3 regions of the Paenibacillus sp. NPDC055715 genome follow, and region 2 is predicted to be linked to each of the others. Evidence: predicted binding sites of a transcription regulator. Region 2 holds the regulator's gene; each other region holds the start of a gene.

Region 1 (3,286 bases), on a different contig from region 2:
AAATGAGACAGGGTTAGCTGTGGGCGACGCAATTGCACAGGACGGTAAATTTTATTTGGTTTTGCCTGGACCGCCTAAGGAACTTAAACCCATGTTTGCAAACCAGGCGAAACCTTGGTTGCTTCAGCAGGTATTGAGCGGTGAGGAAATGCCAATTTATTCGAAAATGCTAAAATTCGCAGGAATCGGTGAGTCAGCTCTTGAAACCCGATTGTTAGATCTGATCCAATCCCAGACGGATCCCACAATTGCTCCTTACGCCAAGGAAGGGGAAGTCACGATCCGTATATCCACCAAGGCGGCCAGCGAGAGCGAGGCACTGGTCAAGCTGGCGGCTACGGAAGTAGAAATTCAGCAGCGTCTTTCGGAATACATGTATGCGAGCGAGGACGTCACGCTGGAGAAGGTTATCGTAGATCTAATGACCAAACGCGGATTCACTGTGAGTGCGGCGGAAAGCTGTACAGGTGGGATGCTGATGGAACACATCACTTCCATACCGGGCAGCGCTGTTATGTTTCAAGGCGGCATCGTGTGTTATTCCAATGAAATGAAAATGAAACTGCTCAACGTGCCTCATGATTATTTGGAAGGGGATCATGCGCCAGGCGCAGTGAGTAAGGAAGTCGCCCTTGTGCTTGCAGAGCAGGCAAGAATAGTTATGGACAGTGATTTTGGACTTTCAGTTACAGGCGTAGCCGGACCTGGATATTCCGAACGGAAGCCAGTTGGCTTAGTATACATTGGTATTTCTGAGCGCGACAAGAAAACGGAAGTACATGAGCTGAGACTGAGCGGAAACCGTGAAACAATCCGTCTGCGATCAGTCAAAGCAATCCTGTACATATTGTGGCGTAGACTGGTGGAGAACGAGAAGCTCTCTTAATGAGCTGTATCCGATGTGAGTTTTCATAGAGTTGTTTTAGGTAAATGATTAATGGTATAGTCATATCATCGGAAGAACCGCTGCAAAAGCCTTTTTGCCTGCGGTTCTTTTTTTGATTTAGAGACAGATGGAAGTACAGAAGAGAACTGCCCAAGTAAAAAAAACGAATGTATGTTCGAAAAAATGCTTGGCAAGCGTGTCAAAACAAGGTATTATTAAAGTACAAACAATGAAGGATGTGAGTTTATTGTCAGATCGTCGTGCTGCGCTGGATATGGCGCTCCGTCAAATAGAAAAGCAATTCGGTAAAGGTTCCATTATGAAGTTGGGTGAGTCCACCCATATGCAAGTGGAAACAATACCCAGTGGTTCGATTGCTTTGGATATTGCGTTAGGAACGGGCGGCTTCCCAAGAGGTCGAATTATTGAAGTATATGGACCAGAATCATCTGGTAAAACAACAGTAGCTCTTCACGCTATAGCAGAGGTACAAAAAACAGGCGGCCAAGCCGCTTTTATCGACGCCGAGCATGCGCTGGATCCGTCGTATGCCAGCAAGCTGGGTGTCAATATTGATGAGTTGTTGCTATCGCAGCCAGATACAGGAGAGCAGGCACTTGAGATTGCCGAAGCGCTTGTACGTAGTGGAGCCGTAGACATTGTTGTTGTTGACTCTGTAGCGGCACTTGTGCCAAAAGCGGAGATTGAAGGTGAGATGGGAGATTCCCATGTTGGTCTTCAAGCCCGTTTAATGTCGCAGGCATTGCGTAAGCTGTCCGGGGCCATTAACAAATCGAATACCATTGCTATCTTTATTAACCAATTACGCGAAAAAATAGGTGTTATGTTCGGTAACCCTGAAACTACACCAGGTGGACGTGCTCTGAAATTTTATTCTACAGTTCGTTTGGATGTCCGCCGCATTGAAAGCTTGAAAAGCGGTAATGACGTTGTAGGTAACCGCACACGTATTAAAGTGGTGAAGAATAAAGTCGCACCTCCTTTCCGTCAGGCGGAAGTGGACATTATGTACGGCGAAGGTATCTCCAAGGAAGGCAGCTTGATTGACATTGGTACGGAGTACGACATTGTCGACAAGAGCGGAGCCTGGTATTCCTATGAAGGTGAGCGACTCGGCCAGGGACGTGAAAATGCGAAGCAATTTCTGAAGGAAAATCCGAACATTGCTAGCACGATCGAGCAAAAAATCCGTGTGGCCAGCAATCTTATCACGACAATAGCTCCGCCGACAGAAGAAGAGTTGGCAAAGCAAGCTAAGGAAGAACAGGAATTGCTGGAGCTTGAATAAAGCTTAGTTAAATCCTGGTTTATGAACTGGAGCGAGGGTGTCCGTTTGAATAGCATGTTTCTGATGCCCTGCACAGTTGTGCAGGGCATTTTTGCATCGAATGTGGCCTGCGTGTCAGTTGCATTTTACTTTTGCGTGGCGGGCATTCTCAGCTTGCTTTCGTGAATATCAAAGTGAGGGAAGCACATTGCAATTGGAAGATGAAGGTGAACACACTTCGAAGGAAAATGAGCAGCAAGGCATTTCCTTTTTTCCTGATCATGAGGAATTGATGGTTACGAGGGTGGAACAGGAGCAGGGTAGGAAACGCGGGAGATACACGATTCATTTTGGCCCGTATTCATTGTCCGTACTGGAAGATGTAATGATCAAGTACAATATGTTCAAAGGAACGACTTTCGTCAAAAAGGAACTGGAAGAAATCGTTCTGGCGGACGAAAAGCAACAGGCATACGTGCACGCGCTTCGTTATTTGGAACGAAAGCCGCGTACACGTCAGGAGATTGAGCAGCGTTTGACGCAAAAGGAAATGGGCCAAGCTGTTATTGATGAAGTGTTGAACCGTCTGGAGCGGGAGCAACTTGTGGATGACGATCTATACGCCCGTCAGTGGGCAAGGCAGCGCATAACGAGCCAGCGGAAGGGGAAGATGTGGGTAAGGCAGGAACTGCGTCAAAAGGGCATCTCTAAAGCCTCTATCGGGGAAGCTTTAGGTGAGGTCAGCGATCATGAGGAATGGGAGAGCGCTTTGATTGTCGGACGCAAGAAATGGAATCAGGTACGTGGAGATATAATGGAGAAGAAACGGAAAACGTACCCCTTTCTCATGAGACGCGGATATTCGGGGGGGATGACACGCCGCGTAGTTAATCATCTTACGATGGCTGAGCAAGACGGGGCTTCCGATGACGGGGAATTATCGCTGTGGGATGAATAGTTGTTAAACAGCCGGGGATCCATTAACTGGCCTAAGCGAACAGGATGAGCTGGTTATCGCACGGAAAGCCACATGGTAATCTACTAAAGTTTGCATTCCCTTGACAATGCTATTTGTCAAATAATAAAATATATATGAAACGATGCTTGTGGAA
Region 2 (3,286 bases):
ACTAATGGGTTGATTGCCTTGCTTTTTGCGCGACTTATTCAAATGCGCTGTGTTTTTGCGAACTTTTCTTTCAAATGACCGGGCCATTTCTCAATTCCCTTCCCAAATATATTGCGTAAAAACAATTGCCACCAATCCTAATCTATATAGATACCAAAAATAGATACCTAAAAAAAACAAAAAGCAAATTACGCGGGCTAAGCCGCTTTAGCGACATTAATGCGTCAGCCCGCCATTTCCCTTCGGCGTTTCATCGTCCACAATTTCAATTGTTTCAAGCTGCTGCCGAAAATTACGACGAATGTTACCTAAATAAATTTCCCGAAGATTGGCACGCTCTATTGTTTCCTCTTCGGTCAATCCCTCGGCTTTTGCTTTACGTGCCAATTCATTGATGCGCTCTACCAAGCTGTCTATATCCAAATTGTGTCCCCTCCATATAAGCAAAGATATAATACACTTTGACACGTAGAAAAGAGCTTGTCAAGGTTCCGCATCACGTTCCCTGACAAGCTCTAATGTGACTAATCAGAAGTGTGGAAGCTTTAAAACCTAACCTGCCTGCACTTCCCAATCTTCCAGTCCGTTAATCCGAACAATTCCTTCTATGATATATCCGCGTATCCACTCGTTCCGGTTTATGATTTGGAGGCAATCTGCCACAATGTATCCCCAGGTTGTACAATAAGTTTGGTTACCTCTTCATTCGAAACCGAAGGAACTGCGAATACCGTCAGTACACCTGCACCCGCAATCCAGGCAACGATAACCAGAATAAGAAGTTTGGGCAGAAGACTGTTGGAAATGGTTCATACAAGCTGTGCTCTTCTCTCATTCCGGACATTTTGCATCTTTTCTAAATCCATGAAAAAATACTTTGATATGTACTATATTTCATCATTGGCTACGTAATGAGAACGTTTGTTTTGTCCAACAGAACGGAGAACAAAGATTCGTAATTATTTTTAGGGATTATTTAGAACTTATGTTTGTACGAACGGAGGTTCTATGCTATAATTTTCCCAAACGTTACTAAATGGGGTTGATACGGTATGTCTAAGATTTCAAGCCGCCAGCAGGCCATTCTTGAATTTATCCGCAATGAAGTGCGTCTAAAGGGATATCCCCCTTCTGTACGCGAAATAGGTGAGGCTGTCGGATTGGCCTCCAGTTCTACGGTTCACGGTCATTTGGATCGTTTGGAGAAGAAGGGACTAATACGTCGTGATCCAACGAAACCACGGGCCATCGAGTTACTCGGCCAAGACGAATCGGATAACAGCAACTTGATTAATTACTCTATTAGTCGTGTTCCGGTCGTCGGCAAAGTAACAGCCGGTCTACCTATTACAGCAACAGAAAATATTGAAGATTACTTTCCTCTTCCCCAACATTTTGTGGGTGAGGATAAAATATTCATGTTATCTGTTGTAGGAGAAAGCATGATTGAAGCTGGTATTGCCAACGGAGACTATGTCATTGTACGTCAGCAGCAGACAGCCGATAACGGCGACATTGTAGTGGCCATGACGGACGAGGACGAGGCTACTGTTAAAACTTTTTACAAAGAAAAAGATCATATCCGACTTCAACCGGAAAATCCGGCCTTTGAACCACTTCGTCTGACGCACGTTAGTATTTTGGGCAAGGTTGTAGGACTTTTCCGGGACTTCCACTGATTTTTCATTTTTCAGCCCCGTTATTCTTCCCGCAACTTCAAAACCGGCTGGCCATAGGCAAGCCGGTTTTGTATTGATCTTATGTACATAAAATCTACCTCACAACTATTCTTTTTTCTTTGACAGCCCATAGATTAAACGGTTTATATCTACAATTACTGTTCTGTTTATTGGCGGATCAAAAATAACTTTGTAATTATTTTAGATAAATATGGTGTATTAATATTTATAGTTTTATTAAGGAGAGATTAAATGAAAAAAATTATAATTTCAGTGTTTATTGTGACTTTTATCGTAATAGGTTTTACAGCTCCAACAATGGATTATGTGTATGCTAAGGAGAATTCAACCAGAACAACCTTTGATCGCATTCATTACATACAAATAATTATCCATTTTAAATCATTGGAAAAGCAATTTGAAGCTGTACTTTCCGAAAGAAATAACTACCCAGAGGACAGTCCAAAATATAAAGAGCTTTCTGAACAAATGAATCACATTCTTGAGCAGGAAACATATTACCAGAAAAAACTTAAGGCCCTTTATAATAAGTAATATACTTCTCCCCGTTTGTTATCTTCGCTTTTTATCATTTTGCTCGTGCTGATCTGCTGTAACTTTCCCAACAACGTAAAGTTGGTAAGGATTATCAGGCAGGTAAGCATGAGTTTTTTTGCGTTTCTTACCTTTATACTTTATTAGTTTCTGAATATCAAGGTCATAGGTGATAGCTTCTTTTGCTTTTAATAGATTTATGCTGATACATTACTAGCGCTACTGACATATGAATAAAGTAGACCTTAGCAAAGGAGATATGCAGATGATCAAAAATAGAGTCAAAACGTATAAGCATCGTATTGGTAAGAACAAATTTCTGGTCGTAAAAGTCTTTCAAGCCGCTGCTGCCAAAACAAGAAGCGGTAACGCGCTAGCCACTAACGCATTGAACATCAAAATTTCCAAGCGTAACCGTAAGAATCATAAACGCTTCTAAGATTTAACCGCCTTCATTTCTTTGAAGGGAGGTGATACTATGAGCAAAAGACATTTTAAACACCATGTGAAAAGAAGAAGATTATCCATCCGTTCCAGTCAAAGAGCCATTGCACGTGCAAGAGGTAACGCACTGGCTGTTAATCTGTTTAGCGTAAATGATAGACAACGCAGACGTTAAGATTGTTTTTAAGCGAAAAGCGAGAAGGATTTCTTCTCGCTTTTTTTGCATCACGTTAAACCCCATTCTACAATATGTTCAACGTATTTCTCCTGCAAAAAGCTCGGTCGTTACAAAAACGTTGATTTTCAGGAAAGCATGACCCTCTTATCCAACAGAGATATCATTTATATACGATAGTTACCAATTTTTCTAAGCAAAATAAATAACCCATAAAACATATTTTATTTGAAAATATAAGTATTATTATTCATAAAACCCTTTTTATGTTTTGTAATCTTATGAGGGAAATAAAACTTAAGGAGAGTACATATAAAAAATAGCACCACAATTAGTCAGTTTAATACCTCAGAAGACATCCAACACCAGTTCTTAAGGCAAAGTAACATACAATGCTGCTATCGGCGGTTTAGAAGGGTATAAATCATTTGAT
Region 3 (3,286 bases), on a different contig from region 2:
TGCCGGAGGGCCGCTTCCATCAGCTTCATCCCGCCCAAGAAAATAAGCAGCCCACCGCACAGCGGCAAAATAACATGAATAAACACGGCCATTAGCCCCTTTTCTAAGGTTATTAATTGAATTGCGCTTATGTAACAGCATATGATCTGTCGAGGACAGCCATGACAAGCATGACCGAGCTGTTTTTTTAGGAAAACGATAATTTTTGCAGTATCTTCATAAGCTTTAAAAGTGTGGTCGATATAAAGGCGGGCAGTAGCGGAGCGGTTCATTTGAATCTGAAGAAGCGTAGCGTTCGCCGCGGAGCCTCCCCCCTATCGAACCACATTTTTAAGGACTTTGAGTAATCCAAGAATGGGAGTGAAAGACTTTGCCTTCAGTAATATTGGAACGCAGCCGCAAAAAAAGGTTGGAGCACGCGCACCCCTGGGTGTTTAAAAATGAAATAGCCAAGGTGGAGGGTGAACCGGAGGCAGGTGATCTGGTCAATATCGTAAACCATCAGGGCCGTTATTTGGCAACGGGTTACTATAATCCGGCTTCACAAATTACGGTGCGTGTGATGTCCTACGAGCCGTTGGAAGCGATGGATCAAAGATTTTTTGCCAAACGCTTCCGTGATTGTCTGGAGCACCGCGAACGTTTTGTGACCGGGGGAGACGCGTATCGGCTGGTATACGGCGAGGCTGATTTTTTACCCGGGCTGATTGTAGACCGTTTTGGCGACGTGTTAGTCGTACAATTATTAACGCTCGGTATGGATCGCCGCAGGGAAGAAATCAGGGATGCACTCGTTGAAGTGATTGGTCCTGTTGGTATATATGAGCGAAGTGATGTATCCATCCGCGAACTGGAAGGACTGGAACAGACCAAAGGGCCTTTATATGGAGACTGCCCGCGTCATGTTGTGGTAACGGAAAATGGCTTGCGTATCAAGGTTGATATTGTAGAGGGCCAGAAGACAGGCTACTTCTTCGACCAGCGTGAGAACCGTGCGGCGATTGCGCCGCTGATGACGGGCTGGGGAGGGCGCAGCGGAATTACGCTACAGGAAGTAGCAGCAGAGCAGGGTGACGCTGGCACAGCGGTCATGAAGCCTGTGAACAAAAGCGGCAAGGTTGTGGAGTTTCCATTCTGGGATGGCGCAACCGTGCTGGAGTGCTTTTCACATACGGGAAGCTTTACGCTTAATGCCTGCAAATACGGTGCTAAAAAAGTAACTTGTCTTGATATATCTGAGCACGCGATTGAAAGCGCACGGGATAATGTCAAGCTGAACGGATTTGAGGAACGCGTGGAGTTTGTCGTGGACGATGCTTTTCAATATTTGCGCAATCAGGTTAAAGGTGTAGAGGAACGCACCGCACGGGCCGGAGGCAAAGGTGATACTTCCAAGCCGCTAACAGCAGGGGGCGGACGTACCTTTGATGTAGTTATTCTTGATCCTCCAGCCTTTGCGAAAACAAAGAATGCGGTCAAAGGAGCTACGCGGGGATATAAGGACATTAATCTGCACGGGATGAAGCTGGTCAATGAGGGCGGCTATTTAGTAACTGCGAGCTGCTCGTTCCATATGCGGCCGGAGCTGTTTCTGGACACGATTAAGGAAGCGGCGGCGGATGCCGGAAAAATCCTCCGTCTGGTGGATTGGAGAGCGGCTGGCAAGGATCATCCCCAAATTCTGGGTGTAGAGGAAGGCCATTATTTGAAATTCGCCATTTTTGAGGTGCGTAGCCGGACACAACTGTAGATTTCAGACACAGTCAACCGCCTTTTTGGGTAGTGGAATAAGTAGAATAGGCTCGTTTTATCCATAGATCAGTCCTGTAGAGAAGGCATGTACCAAGCCAACCTGCGGGACTGTTTGTTTTTTGAGGAAGGATAAAATGCTACAAGATGGCAAACGTACGTTCTTTTCTCCCTTGCCTCATATGCTATACTGTTGAATAGAATGTTGTTCGTTGGAAAGGAGGCCGCATCATGTCGGTCCGTTTGGTCATTGGCCGCTCAGGCAGCGGAAAAAGCACGTTAATCCATCATGAAATGACGGCTATGCTACGCGAGGAACCGCTAGGTAAGCCTATGCTGTTACTTGTGCCGGAGCAATCGTCATTTGCTTCCGAGCATGCGCTGCTTACAGAAGCCGGAAACGGTATTCAGGGGACGGTGCGCGCACAGGTCATGGGATTTCATCGTCTTGCCTATTTGGTCATGCAAGAAACTGGGGGTTCGGCGCTGGTACCTGTGACGGGGGAAGGCAAGAAGATGCTTTTATATAAAATTATTCGTCGTCGCAAGGATGAACTGAGTTTATTTAAGGATTCGGGAGACCAGCTGGGCTTTGTGGATCGGTTAAATACGCTGTTTACAGAGCTGAAGCAGTACGGGAATAATACTCGGTCTGTACCGGAGCAACTGGAGCGAATGAATGCGGCGGGGGAATCCACTCCGATTTTACGCGGCAAGCTCAAGGATATCAGTCTAATTTATGAGGATTTTGAAAGAGAGCTGGCACTTAAATATATTGATGGCGAGGATACGCTGCGTATGCTGGCGGAGCAGATTGCTGAGTCGTCCATTGTACGTGGAGCGGATATTTGGATGGATGGCTACCGCAGGTTTACGCCGCATGAATACAAGGTGGTGGAGCAGCTCATGCTGCACGCTTCTTCGTTGACGGTCGCACTGACCTGCAATCGTAGCTACGAGAGTGGACAGCTGCCGCATGAGCTGGATTTGTTTCATCCTTCGGCGGCTACCTATGTAAAGCTTAAAGGGATGGCGGACGAGCTGATGATCGATACGCAGACACAACTGCTGTGCCCTGATCCGCTTCCGAGATTTAAGGACCGTCCGACGTTGGCGTATCTGGAGGCGCAGTTTGAACGGCGTGCGGGATATCGGAACCAGGAACGACCCATGCCGCAGCAACAGATGCGGGAGCAATGGAATGATAAGCAGCCAGAAGAAATCAAGCTGTATGCCGCAGCAAACCGACGTGTCGAGCTGGAGGGAGCAGTGCGCGAAATGCGCCGCCTGGCCCGGGATGAGGGAGCACGCTATCGGGAAATGGCGCTGTTCGTACGCCAGATTGAGGATTATGAGCCGTGGGTGGAGCCGATATTCAAACAATATGAGGTTCCGGTGTTTCTGGATCAGCGCAGAAGCATATTGCATCATCCATTGGTGGAGATGATTCGGGCTTCGCTGGATATTGTCCAGCGGCGTTGGCGGTACGAGGATGTATTTCGTGCGGTCAAAACGGATCTTCTGTTGCCGCAGGATG

The links. The regulator LexA, encoded in region 2, represses DNA repair genes until DNA is damaged. The targets are predictions, from matches to a motif close to CGAACATATGTTCG.
Region 1: a site for LexA is predicted at 1,051-1,064, ahead of recA (recombinase RecA). Genes of this name have one in related genera too.
Region 3: a site for LexA is predicted at 1,901-1,914, ahead of addB (helicase-exonuclease AddAB subunit AddB). Genes of this name have one in related genera too.

What each region holds. Positions count from the first base shown of each region.
Region 1 covers NZ_JBSHGA010000001.1:72,742-76,027, reverse strand. The annotation lists gene ACWGOO_RS00335 (competence/damage-inducible protein A) at 1-886, shown strand, start outside; gene recA (recombinase RecA) at 1,134-2,195, shown strand; gene ACWGOO_RS00325 (regulatory protein RecX) at 2,383-3,132, shown strand.
Region 2 covers NZ_JBSHGA010000005.1:148,569-151,854, reverse strand. The annotation lists gene ACWGOO_RS10895 (hypothetical protein) at 1-87, opposite strand, end outside; gene ACWGOO_RS10890 (DUF896 domain-containing protein) at 217-423, opposite strand; gene lexA (transcriptional repressor LexA) at 1,053-1,679, shown strand; gene ACWGOO_RS10880 (hypothetical protein) at 1,932-2,234, shown strand; gene ACWGOO_RS10875 (hypothetical protein) at 2,500-2,673, shown strand; gene ACWGOO_RS10870 (hypothetical protein) at 2,713-2,853, shown strand.
Region 3 covers NZ_JBSHGA010000002.1:276,528-279,813, forward strand. The annotation lists gene ACWGOO_RS05665 (Na/Pi cotransporter family protein) at 1-86, opposite strand, end outside; gene ACWGOO_RS05670 (class I SAM-dependent rRNA methyltransferase) at 371-1,750, shown strand; gene addB (helicase-exonuclease AddAB subunit AddB) at 1,981-3,286, shown strand, end outside.